Linked DNA regions of Planctopirus limnophila DSM 3776. Each later gene encodes a partner of the first gene's protein in a complex. Links are inferred from orthologs where the notes say so. Each region holds a gene or a part of one and is shown on either strand. Other genes may lie near its edges.

What was found.
Region 2: the proteins of PLIM_RS21305 (region 1) and PLIM_RS04085 are in contact, whole or in part, in a crystal structure (PDB 5UE9), measured with the Lactococcus lactis proteins. The link is inferred for Planctopirus limnophila DSM 3776 from one-to-one orthologs. Residues at the interface, in WP_023189152.1 of Lactococcus lactis: Leu4, Gln5, Ala47, Ser48, Met49, Leu50, Leu51, Arg52, Arg53, Met95, Leu98, Arg223, Met224, Ala225, Cys226, Ile228, Gly229, Ala230, Cys231, Tyr232, Ala233, Val235, Glu236, His237, Asn243, His244, Ala245, Lys247, Glu250; in WP_025017116.1 of Lactococcus lactis: Gly25, Phe27, Phe29, Glu32, Tyr33, Lys35, Tyr36, Lys48, Phe56, Thr60, Pro61, Arg62, Val63, Ala64, Glu65, Thr66, Ala67, Ser68, Gly69, Met70, Ile74, Gln77, Pro223, Glu251, Phe274, Ala275, Pro277, Phe278.

What each region holds. Positions count from the first base shown.
Region 1 is NC_014148.1:5,309,128-5,317,240, forward strand. What follows is about bases 2,681-5,678. They hold PLIM_RS21305 (dihydroorotate dehydrogenase electron transfer subunit), read left to right. Parts: upstream 2,681-3,743; coding sequence 3,744-4,613; downstream 4,614-5,678. Other genes in these bases: PLIM_RS21300 (pseudouridine synthase), read left to right, coding at 2,681-3,567; obgE (GTPase ObgE), read left to right, coding at 4,693-5,678. Also shown: PLIM_RS21290 (SPFH domain-containing protein), read right to left, coding at 1-777; PLIM_RS21295 (hypothetical protein), read right to left, coding at 964-1,521; more of PLIM_RS21300, read left to right, coding at 1,903-2,680; more of obgE, read left to right, coding at 5,679-5,799; PLIM_RS21315 (ribose-phosphate diphosphokinase), read left to right, coding at 5,941-6,888; PLIM_RS21320 (hypothetical protein), read left to right, coding at 7,182-8,113.
Region 2 is NC_014148.1:997,318-1,005,390, forward strand. What follows is about bases 2,937-5,894. They hold PLIM_RS04085 (dihydroorotate dehydrogenase), read right to left. Parts: upstream 4,914-5,894; coding sequence 3,960-4,913; downstream 2,937-3,959. Other genes in these bases: trpS (tryptophan--tRNA ligase), read right to left, coding at 2,937-3,883; PLIM_RS04090 (2,3-bisphosphoglycerate-independent phosphoglycerate mutase), read left to right, coding at 5,179-5,894. Outside these bases: PLIM_RS04070 (ABC transporter permease subunit/CPBP intramembrane protease), read left to right, coding at 1-1,983; PLIM_RS04075 (hypothetical protein), read right to left, coding at 1,965-2,654; more of trpS, read right to left, coding at 2,906-2,936; more of PLIM_RS04090, read left to right, coding at 5,895-6,387; PLIM_RS04095 (XylR family transcriptional regulator), read right to left, coding at 6,495-7,649.

The DNA.
Region 1 (8,113 bases):
TCGCTCGCCACTGCAAAGCACGACCAGTAGGTTCGAGATGAGCTGATCCCGGTCGGATTCCGAGAGTTCGAAGCCGCTGTCTCGCAGTCTTGTTACGGCATCTTTAACAATTTCGACGGCCCCTTCGACAATCGTCTTGCGGGCATCGATCAGAGCCATGGCCTGCTGACGCATCAGCATCGATTGAGCAATTTCGGGAGCGTAAGTCAGATCGTTGAGTCGCACCATCAGCACGCGAATTCCCGCTGGATTTACGGCATCCTGCAGTTCGGCCACAAAAGCCTGACTGACAATTTCGCTCTCTTTTTTGAGGCACGGGATGGCGGGATCGCTCGATTCGTAAGGGAAGAGCGAACTGACCCGCTTGACTACGGCCCCGGCCTGATCTCCCAGAAAGCGGTGGTAATCGGTCACATGCAGAGCGGCCTTGATGGTGTCTTCGACACGATAAACGACCACCGCACTGATCAGCACCGGGTTGCCATTTTTTTCCACCACGGTTTCGGTCGTCAGATTGTAGGTCGTATCACGGGTGGAGATTCTCTGGAGTGATCGGCCCACGGGATGAATCCAGCGGATCCCTTCGCTGCGCAGCGTCGTCAGATATTTGCCAAACCGCAAGACCACGACTTCTTCGCGCGGGCCCACAATGATGAACCCGAAGAGCAGAATGGGCGGAAAGATGACCGAGGCTGCAATGATCAGCCCCAGTTCCATCATGCCAGCGGTTTCGGCAGAAGGTTCTGAATATCGACTTGAAGGTTGAGTCGTGGACATCGCCATTTCCAGAATTTGGGGAAGCTCTTTATCGAACCTGCCCTCTGGAACGAGAAGTCCACGATCTCAGATCATTGCAAATTTTCGAATCTTTTAACGGGAGTTGGAAGTTGGGAGTTGGGAGTTGGGAGTACACAGCACGCATGGGATGAGGCGCACTGAAACTTGGAAATCCTTGAATCGGAATTATTCTGACTTGGTTGGTTCAATGGGAGTGGCAGGGATGGTTGCGGGCTGGGCATCCACTGCATTCGACTTGGTGGCTTGAACTTCGGCTGTGCTGGGTGTTGGGGCTGGTAGTTTGGCAGGGACGGCGACTTTCACATAGCCCGAAATGCCAATGATGATGGCCCCCAGAACGATGCCCACTGTCTGCCAGTAAGCCATGCGCGTGCGTACTTTTTCGGCCAGTCCAGAGCGTCCCACGAGCAGCGACGAGAGGAAGAACAGGCCAAAGGCCAGCAGCATCTTGGTGCCAATCAGGGCATGATAGATCGGCTGTCCTTTATGTTTGGGCATCGCCTGGAAGTAGTTATAAAAACCACTCACCAGGAAGAGCACAATCCCGATGTGTACAAACATCTTCCATCGGGAAATAATGGCGGATCGTAAGGCGAGATGCTGATCTTCAGGCAGCTTGCTCACCACGGGATAGATCACAAATCGCAAAAAGACACTCCCCCCGATAATCACGACGGCAGTTCCGATATGTGTCCAGCGGGAGAGGATGTCAACGGCTTCCATTTACTTAAACCTTATGCAAATAATGTGTTATGGCAGATTAATCAGCGAAGTTCAGTCGGTCGTATGGAGGCTAGGGAAGACCCAGCCTGTGGGATGCTCCGGCTCACATCCTTCGGCGGATGACATGAGACGAATCAGCCACGAGAGCATAACACGCTTCGGCTTGAACTTCTCAAAAGTCTAGCCACCACAAAGTTTTGCACCACTGAATCCTGTTTTTGCTGGCCTTGTGAGGTTCCCGATCGCTCCAGCGATTGTCTGGCGGGTTGTGTGATCGCCATGGACTGGAGCAGTGATGGGCGGGAACAATCGAGAAACTGGTTACTCTTTCGCGATGTCGTCTGCTAAACTGGGGGACTTCTCAATACTGGCAGATACCAAATGAAACGTTCTCGACCTCCCCGCCGCACAACATCTCTGGTCACTTCTTCACGAAATCAGGGTTCCAAATCAGCCCATCCGGATCAACCGGGCGAGGCCTCTGCGGGCGAACGTCTGCAGAAGGTTCTGGCAAGTGCCGGGTATGGATCACGCCGAGCCTGTGAAGAATACATCGAAATGGGCCGCGTGACGATTGATGGTGTGGTGGCGAAGGAATTGGGGGTGCGTGTTGATCTTTCCCGCCAGAAGGTCGCTGTCGATGGCGAAAAGCTGCGTGTGGAAGAAAAGCGTTACTTTCTCTTTCATAAGCCAGCAGGTGTGCTGTGCACAAATTCTGATCCTGCGGGTCGAACTCGTGTGATCGATTGCTTCCCGCCGAATGTCGGTCGGCTCTTTACGGTGGGCCGGTTGGACGATGGGACTGAAGGTTTGCTGATCGTGACCAACGATGGCGATCTTGCCGAGAGACTTACACATCCCAAGTTTGGTATTCCGCGGATTTATCGTGCTGTCGTGGCGGGTAATCCTTCGACGGAGGCAATCAATCAGCTTCTTGAAGGGCTGTACTTCGCGGAAGGCCGCTTCCGCATGTCGAGCGTTAATCGAGTGAAGTCGCAGGGGTCTGCGACTGTGCTCGAAATTACCATGCGGGAAGGACAGAACCGGGAAATCCGCCGGTTGCTGGCTCGCGTGGGGCATAAAGTGATGAAGCTCAAGCGGACTCATTTTGGCCCGATCAAACTGGGTGATCTCGAACGCGGAGCTCATCGCAAACTCTCGGAAGAAGAACTCAGCAAACTGCAGGATGTTATCACGGGCAAGTGGAAGGAACCGGCTCCCCGCAAGCCGCAGCGTACCCGCGATGCTGGTAAAGCGACTTCAGCGGGAGGGGTAACCAGAGCCTCGTCGTCTCGTGCAGGAAGTGCAGGTGCCACGCCTCGCGCCAGGCTGGAGCGCACGGCATTACCAGCGACGGGACTGGAACCACTGACCATTCCGGGCTCGAAACTCAAACGCCTGGGAAGCTCAAAAGCGTTGAAATCACAGGTATTGAACTCACCTGAGGCTAACCCCAAGCGTCGCGAAGATTCCCGCTCGTCCGGTGGATCTCGTTCTTCAGAAGGATCACCAGCGCGTCGTACCGGGAAAGGCTCAATGGCTCCGGAAGCTCGGCAGAAGCCCGCCTCGCGCACTTCGGGAGGCTTTTCCAAGGGCCGTCCGGGCAGCAGGACGACGGATCGCAATCTGGCCCTTAACGACAATCCGCCAGTGATGGACGATGGCAGCACGCGATTGAAGCGGCGTGTGCTGGATGGTGAAGGTTCGGTGATTTCGAGCAAAAAGCTCAGAGGGGCAGCACCGCGCCTGAACTTCCCGCAGAATGTACGGGGCAACGACGCTGCCGATGGAGACGAAGCTCTCAATTCACCACCACTGAGCCTGCTGAAGAGTGGCCGACGAGTCCCGCGGACGAAGGATCACGTCATCGCACATCGATCGGCCAATAAAGAGACCGCTGCTGAAGCGACTCCCGAAAAAGTTGTTCGCAAGAAGACCTCTGCCAAGTTTCCAGGATCTCGAAAAGCGACAACGGCGGGGCGCTCATCAACCAGCGCTCGAAACAAGAAGTCGTCGAGTTCATCGAGTCGCAAGCGGAGTGATTAGGCGGGGAGCGTGCGTGGAGCAAACGCGAGCCGTGGCCAATACTCACCCGCAGCATCTTGAGTTTTTCAATCATTCAGAAGCCCTAGAAATCAGACGTCCCGAGCATGCCCTCCAGCCCTACTGAAACCTCTGCTTCGGCTTGTCACATCCCTTCCCTTGGGCTGCCTGGACAGGTGATGTCTGCCGTCCAGCAGAAGGCACGCGTGCTGCTGCACGAGGCCATGGCGAAAAATACATTTCGCCTGCGGCTCGATTGTGTTGAGCTGGCGACCAAGATCACTCCGGGGCAGTTCTTCATGGTGAAAATCCCGGGAGAGAACGATCCGCTTCTGGGCCGACCGTTTGCGCTGTTTGATATCTGCAGGGATGAAGAAGGACGTGTTGCCGGGCTGGAGTTCGGCTACGTTGTCGTGGGTAAAATGACCGGTCGCCTGGCTCAGCTTCAGGCGGGAGATGAAGTGGAAATCTGGGGGCCACTTGGCAACGGCTTTCCGGCATCACCGGGCGGGCGGCTGGTTTTCGTCGCTGGTGGGATTGGGCAAACGCCCTTTCTGGCACTCGCCCGCGAAGCTCTTGGAGTACAGAGTTATCCCCAGCAGAATCCGCGAAAAGTGGTTACGCCCAGTTCCGTCACACTTTGTTACGGAGCGAGGAATGCTGAGTTTCTGGCGGGTGTCGAAGACTTCCAAAGTGTTCCCGGCCTGAAGGTTGAACTGGCCACCGATGATGGTTCACTGGGGCACCATAGCTATGTCACTCAATTACTGGAAGAACATCTCAAGGCTCCCGGTGAGCCCGTGACCATCTATGCCTGCGGGCCAGAACCGATGCTCAAAGCTGTGCAGAAACTGGCACTGTCGTACAACGTCACCTGCTGGTTATCGTTAGAAACCCCAATGGCGTGCGGCTTTGGAGCCTGCTTCAGTTGTGTCGCCAAAATCCGGGAAACGACTCCTTCGGGTGAGGAAAGCTGGGATTACCGACGCACTTGTGTCGAAGGGCCCGTCTTCGAAGCTCGCGAACTGATCTTTGAAAATCATCCTTAAATTTCAACTCGTTACCCAATATCCCGCTGGTGACCTCTAATCGAATTCGCTTCCGCGTCCAGAATGGCAGTTTTCTCTCATGTTTGTCGATCAAATTGAAATTACCTGCAAAGGGGGCGATGGTGGCCCCGGATGTTCCAGCTTCCGGCGGGAAGCGCACGTCCCTCGAGGCGGCCCCGATGGTGGTGATGGTGGTCGCGGCGGGCACGTCGTCATTATCGCTGATGAAAATGTTGACAGCCTCGTGCACCTGGTCGGGATTCGTCATTGGTTTGCCAGCAATGGGAATCCCGGGACCAGTTCGCTCAAGACGGGTAAAGATGGCGAAGATCTCGTCATTCGTGTGCCGATGGGAACCATTCTGCGTGATTCTCAGCGTGGCTTCGTCCTGCGTGATCTGACAGATCATGGCGATACGGTGATCGTCGCCAAAGGGGGCGAAGGGGGCTATGGCAACACGCGTTTCATGTCATCGACGAACCGCGCCCCGCGCGAATTCGGGCCGGGTGAACCTGGTGAAAAACGTGAGCTGCTGCTGGAGTTGAAAGTCGTCGCCGATGTGGGACTGATTGGAAAACCCAATGCCGGTAAATCGACGCTTCTTTCGCGGATGACACGGGCGACTCCGGAAATTGCCAACTACCCGTTCACGACGAAACACCCGAATCTCGGGATTGTCCGCGTCGGTTACGAGCGGCAATTCGTGATGGCTGATATTCCCGGGCTGATTGAAGGAGCCCATGCGGGAGTGGGGCTAGGTCATGAATTTTTAAGGCACGTCGAGCGGACTCGCGTGCTCGTACATCTCGTTGAACCCAATCCGGATGACCAGACGGACCCGATCGAGAACTATCTGCAGATCCGCGAAGAGTTGCGGCTTTACGATGACGATCTGGCCCAAAGACCTGAAATTGTCGTCATCAGCAAGTCGGAACTGCTGGATGCCGATGCTGCTAAAGAGCTGCTTGAAGAGCGGATTGGCAAACCCGTCCTGCAGATTTCAGCGATGACAGGTAAAGGACTTCCCGTACTGACCAAACAGATCATCGAGATTCTTGATCGTCTGAAACAGGCTGAGGAAGACGCAGAGGCGGAAGCGGCTTACCTTGCCAGGAAAACATCGTCTGAAGCAGAGGCTCCCATCGCGCCGGCTCCTGTCGATTCATCTGCAGAAAATGCTGAGTAAGGTGTCTCGAAAAGAGACGAGGCAAATTTTGAAGTCTCTTAGGCGGGCAGGCTGGTGGTCGTCCACTTGCAACCAGTGCTGACGAACGTTGAAATCTGAGTTGTTCCATCCCGAGGCTTCACCGAGGACTGATCTGTGGCGATGTACGACCAACTCTGCCTGCTCAGTGGCAGAGCTCACCCGAAACTCGGCCACGAAATCGCCAGCTATCTGGGAATCAACCTGGGGGCTGTCGAGCTCAGTAACTTTCCGGATGGTGAAATCTCTTGCCGGCTGTACCAGAACGTCCGCGGGGCGGATGTCTTTCTCGTCCAGCCCACGGGGCCCGCAGTCAATGACAATCTCATGGAACTGCTCGTTCTGATTGACACCTGCAAACGGGCGAGTGCTGCCCGTGTGACGGCTGTGATCCCTTATTTTGGCTATGCCCGGCAAGACCGCAAAGATATGGGGCGTGTTCCCATTACGGCAAAACTGGTCGCCAATCTCATTACGAAAGCCGGGGCTGATCGTGTTCTGACCATGGATCTCCATGCGGCTCAGATTCAGGGATTCTTCGACTGCCCCGTCGATCACCTTTACGCAGCACCGATTCTTGATGAATACTTTCGTTCACTGAATTTACCGAAGTCGAATCTGGTGATCGTGAGCCCGGACGAGGGGAGCATTAAGCGGTCTTTGCAGCATGTCGAGCACCTGGGTGGCTCGTTTGCGATTGTGGATAAGCGTCGCTCGAACGCCTTTGAAACTCGTCAGGAGAACCTGATTGGTGGCCCGATTGCCGGGAAAACCTGCATTATTTTCGACGATATGATTACCACGGCTGGCTCGATGGTGGGCGCCGTGAAGGTTGTGGCCCAGCATGAGGCCGCCGAGATCTATGTGGGAGCGACACATGCGATTATGTGCGGTCAGGCCGCTCAGAGGCTGGTCGAAGCACCGATCAAAGAAATTGTCGTTACGAACAGCCTGCCGCTGACCCCTGAGCAGAAGCTCCCGAATCTCAGGCAGGTTTCTGTGGCACCACTGCTGGGTGAAGCCATTCGCCGAATTCATAGAAATGAATCTGTCAGTTATCTTTTTGACTGAAGGGCGTGCTGCCAGATTCTTTCTGCCATCAATCTCAATTTCGTGGCGAGAACGACATTTTCGGTAAATGCGAATCCATTTCGTCATCTCCGGAATGGACTGCTTAACCTGCCTGAAAAACCCGAAAAAGCCGCTGCACTCGATAATCTGGAGTGGGAAGCGAAGCACATTGCGGGTATTTTGGGGATTTGTGCATCGCTTATTGTACGCATATTGATGTGTTCACCTTTCAGTTCCCTCTCTGGGTCGATTGCCTGTCAATCTACTTGGCACGCAAGATCTGCGAGTCGCTTATGTCGATTGGAATTTCTCCCTGTCCCGGCTGTGGCACATTGCTGCTCGATGACACCGTTGAGTGCCATCGCTGCCATCATGTGTTTGATCGAGAGCGGGCTGAAGAGCTGGCGATTCAGCCTTTGCCGACCGACGAGGCTGTGATTGAAGATCTGGGGAGTTGCCACAATTGCGGTGAAGCGGTTCGTAGTGGCCTGGTGCGGTGCTGGAATTGTGGAGTCTTCCTGCGAGCGGATATTCAAGCCGCCTTTGATGAACGACAGAGCGATCAACGCTCGCCGGCAACGCCAACGGATCGTAATCCGCAGTCACGCTCCATGCTGAAGGCCGAACCTCACACGCCGGCTTCGCTTTCCGAGATCGATAAAAACGCTCAGTTAGCAGCTTACTACGCTCAAAGGAATGGGCATGGCTTAGAGCCCGGAGCCAGTCCACTCATTTCGGATCAACCCCTCGTAGAAGCCAGCGGGGTGGATCAGAGTGCCGAGGATGAAGAGGACGATTTCGAACTTTCTGGGGATATTTTCCTCACTGAAGCCACGATGGCCATTGAGCCGCCACCAATGGCTTTCCCCCAGGTGAATGAGACCTCAGGGGATACTTTTGCACTGAGCGAAATTCCGCGCCTGGAGCCGGAATCGGTCGATGGATCGACGATGGAAGAGTCGATCGAAACGATTCCCATGATGTCACTCGATGGGAGTGGGGCTGAAACTTCTCCACAGGAAGAACTGATTGGAACGCCCGAAGTGAGCGATGCCAGTCATCCCGCTGAAGAGATGTCCGAAGATGATCTCCTCCTGCACATTGCTCTTTCTGAAGAGAAGGAAGAGCAGGAACTGGCACTCAAACCGCGCAAGAAAGGTTTCCTGACCACTTGTGAGGCTGGCTGTAAAGTCCGTGTGATGGATCATCATCGCGGCAAAGTTGG
Region 2 (8,073 bases), 4.3 Mb from region 1 along the record:
GCTGCCGATGCATCATCCCCACGTGACCAGATTCTGCCGGGGTCTCCGATGCTCAACGGTATCGAGGGTCTGAGCACAAAATCAGCGCCCCATCAGACAACATCGGGGACACAGGAATTCGGCGAAACAATCCGTGCGAAGCTGAGACCAGATATCCGCGTCGTATTGCCACAAGACCAGAACTCCACACTCGATGTGAAACTTCTCGTGGAGGAAGGGTATGCCGATGTCGGCATTCGTCGCGAAGAGAAAGGACGCTGGGAACTGGTCTATGCACCGCAGTTCACCGCCAGCCAGAATGCTCACGCAACGCTTCTTTCCCGTTTCAAAATCGTCAATCAGAAGTTTGTGGATGATCTGTTGGCGGCACAACATCCTCCCGCCCGTCTTCCCGCAGCCACCACAGATCTCGTGCTGAAACTTTCACAGGGAGGCCCCCTGGTTTCCATAGGAGCATTGATCCCGCTGATGCTCATCTTGATGACGATTACCGGGGCTGTTTATCCAGCGATTGATCTGACAGCCGGTGAACGTGAACGAGGAACGCTGGAAACATTGATGGCAGCTCCATTGCCACGTTTAGAGATCCTCACTGCCAAGTACATTGCTGTCGTGGCTGTGGCTATGCTCACGGGAGCAGTCAACTTATTTGCGATGTTTGTGACACTCAGCTCCACCGGGCTCTCGGCCACGTTGCTGGGAGAAGATGGGATCACCATCGGTTTGATCTTACGTCTGGCCGCGATGCTGGCCCTCTTCGCCAGTTTCTTCTCGGCAGCACTATTGGCAATCACCAGCCATGCACGCAGTTTCAAAGAAGCTCAGGCGTATCTGATTCCACTGATGATCATTTCGCTGGCTCCCGGAGTGGCGAGCCTGCTGCCACAGTTTCAGTTGTCTCCCACCATGGCGTGTATCCCGGTATTGAACCTGGTGCTCGCCACCCGCGATGTTTTCTCCGCCACCATCGACTGGTCACTTTTGGCACTGACGATCGGAACGACGGCAATTGCCACAGGGGCCTGCCTCGCTCTCGCAGCCCGTTCATTTGGTGGAGACGCACTGCTGGGGGTCTCGCAAACTTCGTGGCGAGAATTTTTTCAGCGCCCTCAGGAGAGCACCGGCCTGCACAAGTCCTCTCTCCCACCGGTCGCCGGCTGGGTGGCTTTATTGGTCGTGACGCCACTCTTCATCGTCATCGGAGGACTGGCTGGGAGCCTGAGTTCTTTAACACTTGAGGTTCGTTTATTGCTCAATGGCCTGGTGACCATCGCATTATTCGCAGGTGTCCCTGGCCTGATGATCTTCTGGAACAGGTGGCCCCCTGTACGAACACTGGCACTTCAGCGACCCAGATTTCTGGCGTTGCTCTTAAGTTCTCTGGCAGGTCTATCGCTCTGGATTGTCCTGCTGCAGGTAGAATCGGGGATGATGTCAGACGCCAGGAAGGAAGAACTCGTCAAACTCTTTGGCAGTCTTCAGATTCAGATTGGCGCCATCCCACTGCCGATCAAGTTGCTGGCACTGGCGATTATTCCCGCATTTTGCGAAGAGATTTTCTTTCGTGGATTGCTGTTCTCCGCCTGGAGACGATCGCTAGGCGCCTGGCCCACCGTCATTTTGACCGGCCTGGTCTTTGGCTTGTTTCATATTCTCATACGGGATGCAGTTGTACTCGAACGGTTTTTACCCACGGCACTCCTGGGCATACTCCTGGGTGCAGTCCGGGAAAAAACCAATTCGCTCTGGCCGGGAATTCTTCTCCATGTCCTCAATAACGGGACAGTACTCATCTTTGGCCAGTATGCCGAAGCCTTGATTGCCTGGGGTTTTGATACACGCGAGCTGAAAACATTGCCCGTCGCGTGGTGGCTCAGTGCCCTGGTGATCAGCGCCACTTCGGTCGGCCTGTTACTAAGCGTGGGACGACCGGTTCGATCAACAGAAAACGAAACGCCATTGCCTCAGGGTTTGACTGTCTGAGCAACTTTGACAAATGGCTTAAGATGGCAAACCGTCTGGCCTTTGAGATTGCGAATCGAGAAGACTTCAGGGGAGACTTCCAGAATCTCATACTGATGTTCTGCACCCCACGATTTACTCAACGATTCAGTCGTCGCTTTGGGACGACCACCCTTCATTTTCATTTCCAGAATATTGCCAGTCACTGACCACTGGAAATCGAACTCAAGTTTCGAGCCATACAGCAGTGCGCCAACAGTATCGAGTTCGAGGATCATCACCCCCGTGCCATCTTCAGCGAATTTCATGACCCTGCGTCCATGAAAATGGTCTGTCCATTCGCCCAGAAATTTCACTGGTTCTGCACTGCCGGAGAGTTCTGATTTGGCCTGATCGACCGCTTCTATTGGATTCGTGCTCTTGCCAGATGCGTTTTCTTTTGCAGGAGCCGGCGCCGACTCCGCAATTGTCGATGAAGCGGCCTGATTTTCATCTTTCGGGGTCTGATTCGATGTGCTGACCGTCTGGCTATCGAGTTGGACCGAAGTGGCTTGAACTGTCGGCAGACCACTTTCGGCCACTGAGCCACAGCCGCTGAAGGAGGTTGTGGTCGCGAAAGTACAGGCCGCCAGCAGCAGCTTGAGCTGATCACTCTTAAGCAGATATGTCTTGTGCCGAACCGACGACGACATCGAAAGATACTCCGTTCACAAAGCTCTTCTCATGAACAGTCCAGAGCTTCTATTTTTCCGTATCAAAATTTTTCAGAGACAGCCCTGCAAGATCAATGCACTTCTCCCACCTTAGTTTGCCGCTGAAGTTCTCAGGCGAGGTTCATGGTTATGAGGGCGTCTCGCAAATAATCAGTGTCGCGAAAAAAAGGATTCCTGTTAAGAGGATTTGCCCCTGGTTTTAAGTCATGAGTCTTTTCTGAGCGTGGTGTTCAAATTTCCTGGATAGCGAGGCCACAGGCCGACTTGCAGCGGTTGAGGACTTCTCTGGCCTTTTTACGGGCTTTAGCCGCTCCTGCCTGAAGAATTTCTTCCACAAGATCTGGCTGAAGTGCTAATTCATCCCGGCGGGCGCGGGCGACACCAAAGTGCTCCATCGCCGCTTCAAAGAGCGTGTTTTTCGCTTCGCCATAACCCATCCCGCCAGCGCGATAGCGTGCTGCCAGCACCTCCTGCTGTTCGGTCGTCGCAAAGAGTTTATACAAGGTAAAGAGGTGGCAGGTTTCAGGATTCTTGGGAGATTCCACTGGCGTGGAATCTGTCTTGATCGAATTGATTTTCTTTTTGAGTGACTTCGCCGATTCGAAGAGTTCGATGGTGTTGCCGTAACTTTTGGACATCTTTTCGCCATCAGTTCCCACGACTTTGGCCGAATCGTCCAGCACGCGGGCTGTGGGAAGCTTGAGAAACTCCCCGCCATAGAACGAGTTGAATCTCTGGGCGACATCCCGAGTGACTTCGATGTGCTGCACCTGATCCACACCGACAGGCACCACTTCGCTGTCGTAGGCGAGAATATCAGCAGCCATCAGGACGGGATAAGTAAACAGTCCTGCATCAGCCGGTATTCCCCGAGCGACCTTGTCTTTATAGGCATGGCATTTTTCGAGCAGGCTCATTTGAGTGACCGTCATGAGCAGCCAGGTCAGTTCGGTCACTTCGGGCACATCTGATTGTCGAAACAAAGTGGCCTTTTCTGGATCGAGCCCTAATGCCAGCAGGTCTAAAGCGGCATCCAGTGTATTCTGCTTGAGGAGCGCTGCATCGCGAATGGTGGTCAGCGCATGCAGATCAGCAATGAAGTAGAACGATTGTTCGTGTCCCTGCAGGGCCAGATACTGGCGGATCGCTCCGAAATAGTTTCCCCAGTGGAATCGCCCGGTTGGCTGGATTCCTGATAGCACCCGCATGCTGCTTCCCTTCGTGATCATGATTTTGTGAGCAGTTTGCCCAATATCAGAATGAGTTCGTAAGCCTTGGAAATACCTAGCAGGTTTTCCGCTGATTCTTGGGAACTTTGACGGTTTTGATGAGTTCCTGAACTCGTGAACAACCTCGATCCTGCAAAACTTTTTCCAACCCGCTCGTTAACTGACTCGACAACGATGGATTGTAAAAGTTCGCCGTTCCCACCTGCACAGCAGTCGCTCCGCAGACCAGAAATTCGAGGACATCATCGAGTGATTGAATCCCGCCGACGCCAATGATCGGGCAGTCCACCGCCTGCGCGACCTGCCAGACAATTCTTAACGCCAGAGGTTTGATCGCTGGGCCGCTGAGTCCCCCCAGACCATTCCCCAGCCGTGGCTCGCCCGTTTTCCAATCGACGGCAAAACCCTGAAACGTATTGACGAGCGAAAGGGCATCGGCCCCGGCACTTGCGGCCGCACGTGCAATCTCCACGACGCTCGTTACATTCGGTGTCAACTTGGCAATAATCGGCTTGGATGTCGCTTGCCGCACCGCAGCCACGACTTCGGCTGTCATCGTCGGATTCGTACCGTAATCGACTCCGCCACTGACATTCGGGCAACTGATATTCAGCTCCAGCGCCTGAATCGCATTGAACTCATCGAGTCGCCGAGCCATCACAACAAAGTCGTCGGTACTCTTCCCGGCAATGTTGACAATTAACGCCGTCGGCAGCAGCGAAAGAGCTTCGAGATGCTTGGTGATAAAGACTTCGATGCCGTCGTTATCGAGGCCAATCGAATTCAAAAGACCTGCCGTCGTTTCGACAGTTCGCGGTGGGGGATTTCCAGCGCGCGGCTCGCGAGTGACCGTTTTGGGAATGATCCCTCCCAATTGAGCATAATCGACAAATGCCGACATTTCGCGGGCGTAGCCGAATGTTCCAGAGGCCACAAGAATCGGGTTCTTAAGTGACAATCTTCCCAGTTGAACATTGAGAGACACCGGCAGATTCGAAGTCAATGACATCACGGAAGACTTTTTGATGAAGGAAACACGGTTTGAACCAGGCGTCATCAGTGGTGGAAAACAAAATGCAGAATCGCACATGTTTCACGGAAGTCACTGATCCCGTGAAGGGTAACGATTCGGGATTCCTCGTCACAACCTCAGGCCAGAACGGATCAAGTTTTGGGTAGACACTTGCGGTCAAGGCGGATCGGGCCGAAGATGCACTTCGTGCGAGAAATCTTCGCGTTCCGATATTTCTGTCCACCAGACTCACTGAACGACCATGACCGATCCACATGTGCTCACTCGGCAGCTTCAGAAATCCAACGACTCCAAGATCGTCCTGCTTGTGGGCGATGGGCTGGGAGGTCTTCCGTTAACTCCCGGAGGGAAGACAGAACTCGAATCAGCGTTAACTCCCAATCTCGACGCTCTGGCAAGTCGTGGCTGCCTGGGGCAAACCATCCCTGTCTTGCCGGGCATTGCTCCTGGCAGTGGGCCAGGGCATTTGGGACTCTTTGGCTACGATCCACTACAGTACCAGATTGGGCGTGGTGTTCTCGAAGCTTTGGGGATCGATTTCGAACTCGGGCCGAAAGATGTCGCGATTCGCGGTAACTTCTGCACGATCGACGGGGCCGGGATTATCACAGATCGTCGTGCAGGCCGTATTGGCAGTGAAATTGGCGCCGCTCTGTGCGAGAAGTTGAATCAGATCAAGATTCCGGGAGTGGAAGTATTTGTCCGCCCGGTGAAAGAGTACCGGCTGGTGATTGTCTTCCGCAGTGAAGGGCTGGGTGGCCAGGTTCACGATACAGATCCTCAGGCGACAGGGAAGGCTCCACTGGAGGCTGTTGCCAAGAGCGATTGTTCCAAGAAGACTGCCGAAATCTGCAATGAGTTCCTGCGTCAAGCCAAAGAAATACTCAAAAACGATGCTCCTGCCAATTTCTTGACTCTGCGAGGCATTGATACGTTGCCAGCCATTCCGACTTTTCAGGAAGTCTACGGCATGAAGCCAGCAGCCATTGCGGTTTATCCGATGTATCGAGGTCTGGCCCGACTGGTTTCCATGGATGTGCTCGATGCGGGGCAAACTCTCGATGACCAGATGAGCTGCCTTAAAGCCGCCTGGAATGACTACGATTTCTTCTTCATTCACTTCAAGTACACCGATTCAACCGGTGAAGACGGTAACTTTGCTGCCAAGGTGAAGCGAACAGAAGAACTCGACAGCTGCATTCCCAAAATCCTGCAACTCGATCCGACAGTTGTCATCGTGACCGGAGATCACAGCACGCCGAGCAAGATGAAATCGCATAGCTGGCATCCTGTGCCCGTGCTCCTCTCGGCTGACACCTGTCGTTTCGATGGTTCAACCAAGTTCGGCGAATCGCAGTGTGCCCGCGGTGGTCTGGGGACATTTGAAGCCAAGTACCTCATGCTGCAGGCCATGGCACATGCTGGTCGACTGGAAAAATTCGGCGCGTAAACGCCATGTCGACTCGTTCAACGAAGACACCCGGTACTCATCGAGCCACCGGGTGTTTTTTATTTGTACACTTTGCGAGGGTGCGGGTTTGAATTCAGGATAAGTCCTTATCGCAGATTGGCACTTTTGCGATAACTTCCCGGCGTCATACCAAGTTCCCGTTTGAACACCACACTCAGGTATTCGGCATGCTGGAAGCCGCTCAATTCGGCAATGCGGCTCAATGGTAATTCGGTTTCTTCGAGAAGTTGTTTCACTCGCTTCAGTTGAACCTGACGGATTTCTTCTTGCGGTGAACGCCCCAGATGTTTGCGAAATCGACGTTCGAGAACACTGCGTGAAGTGTTCACGCGAGCGAGAATTTCATCGACAGTGAGCTGGTGGCAGGCACCTTCACGAATGATTTTTAATGAGCTGGCAACGATCGGATCGTCCGTCGCCAGCACATCGGTCGATTGTCGGGTCACGATTCCCATGGGGGGAATGTAAAGCGTCTCCGTCGGCCAGGAATCTCCTGCCATCATGCGATCCAGCATGGCAGCGGCCTCGTATCCAATGCGTTCCGGGTTAGGCACGACACTGGAAAGCGGAGGATCGCACAACTCGCAAAGAACTTCGTCATTATCGACACCAATCACTGCGACCGATTCCGGCACGGCGAGTTCCAGTTGCCGGCAGGCATCAAGCACATGATGCCCGCGCATATCGTTGGCAGCCATGATTCCAATAGGCTTGGGAAGCGCCTCCAGCCAGCCACGAATCTCTTGCTGCTGCTGCGCCCATGTCTGGCTGGATGAAGTCTGCCAGCGTGATTCATATATATGAAGATCGCCCTGGCCAGTGATGGCGTTGGCAAAACCTTCGCGACGCTCGGATGACCAGGCATGATCCGAAAAGCCGCAGTACGCAAACTGGCGGAAACCTCGCTCCTGCAGATGTTCCGCAGCCAGTTTCCCGACCGCTCGATGGTCGGTATAGACATGCGGCAAGCCATCGTGCAGCCGGAAATCCGTCATATCGATGGTGGGAATTCGCCGCCTGAGAAGTGAAGCAGCGAGTTCTGGTGTGGTGGATCGACTGATGACACCGTCGATCTCGGCGTTTTCGAGCCAGCGGGGAGGTTGTGCCATCAATTCATGCAGATCGAGATACATCGACCATGGCTGGTTCGCCACGAGATATTTGGAAATCCCTCTCAAAACGGCGCGCCCATAAGCGAGAGACGTTTCGATGACCAGGGCAACTCGCTTTCGGGGCTTCACAACATGCATCCGGTAAGGTGGTGAAGTAACGATCAGGTGGAAGCCGAGAACATATCAGATCCAGCCGCAACCTGTCTCAAAGATTTGATGGTTTTCTGTTTGAATTCCATGAGCCTGAGAATCTTGTAAATCGATTCATGCGGGTGTGATTCATTGGTTTTAACTACTGTGTTAACAATTGGTTGCTGCAATCACCGCTGGTTGAGCAGACGTGGGGGGCCGGGGTGTTTTTCCCAATGCGAAATAAAACTCAGACAATAGACTTCGATTCTCATTGTTTCTCTGTCGTAAATCATTCCATAATAGATTTGCAGTGATGGATATGTTGTGTGGAACACAGATGGATGCGGGAAGTCTCTCTACAAAGCGAGGTTCTCCCATCGCCATTTCGAGGTGTCCCTCGCTGCTGTAGGGCAATAACAAC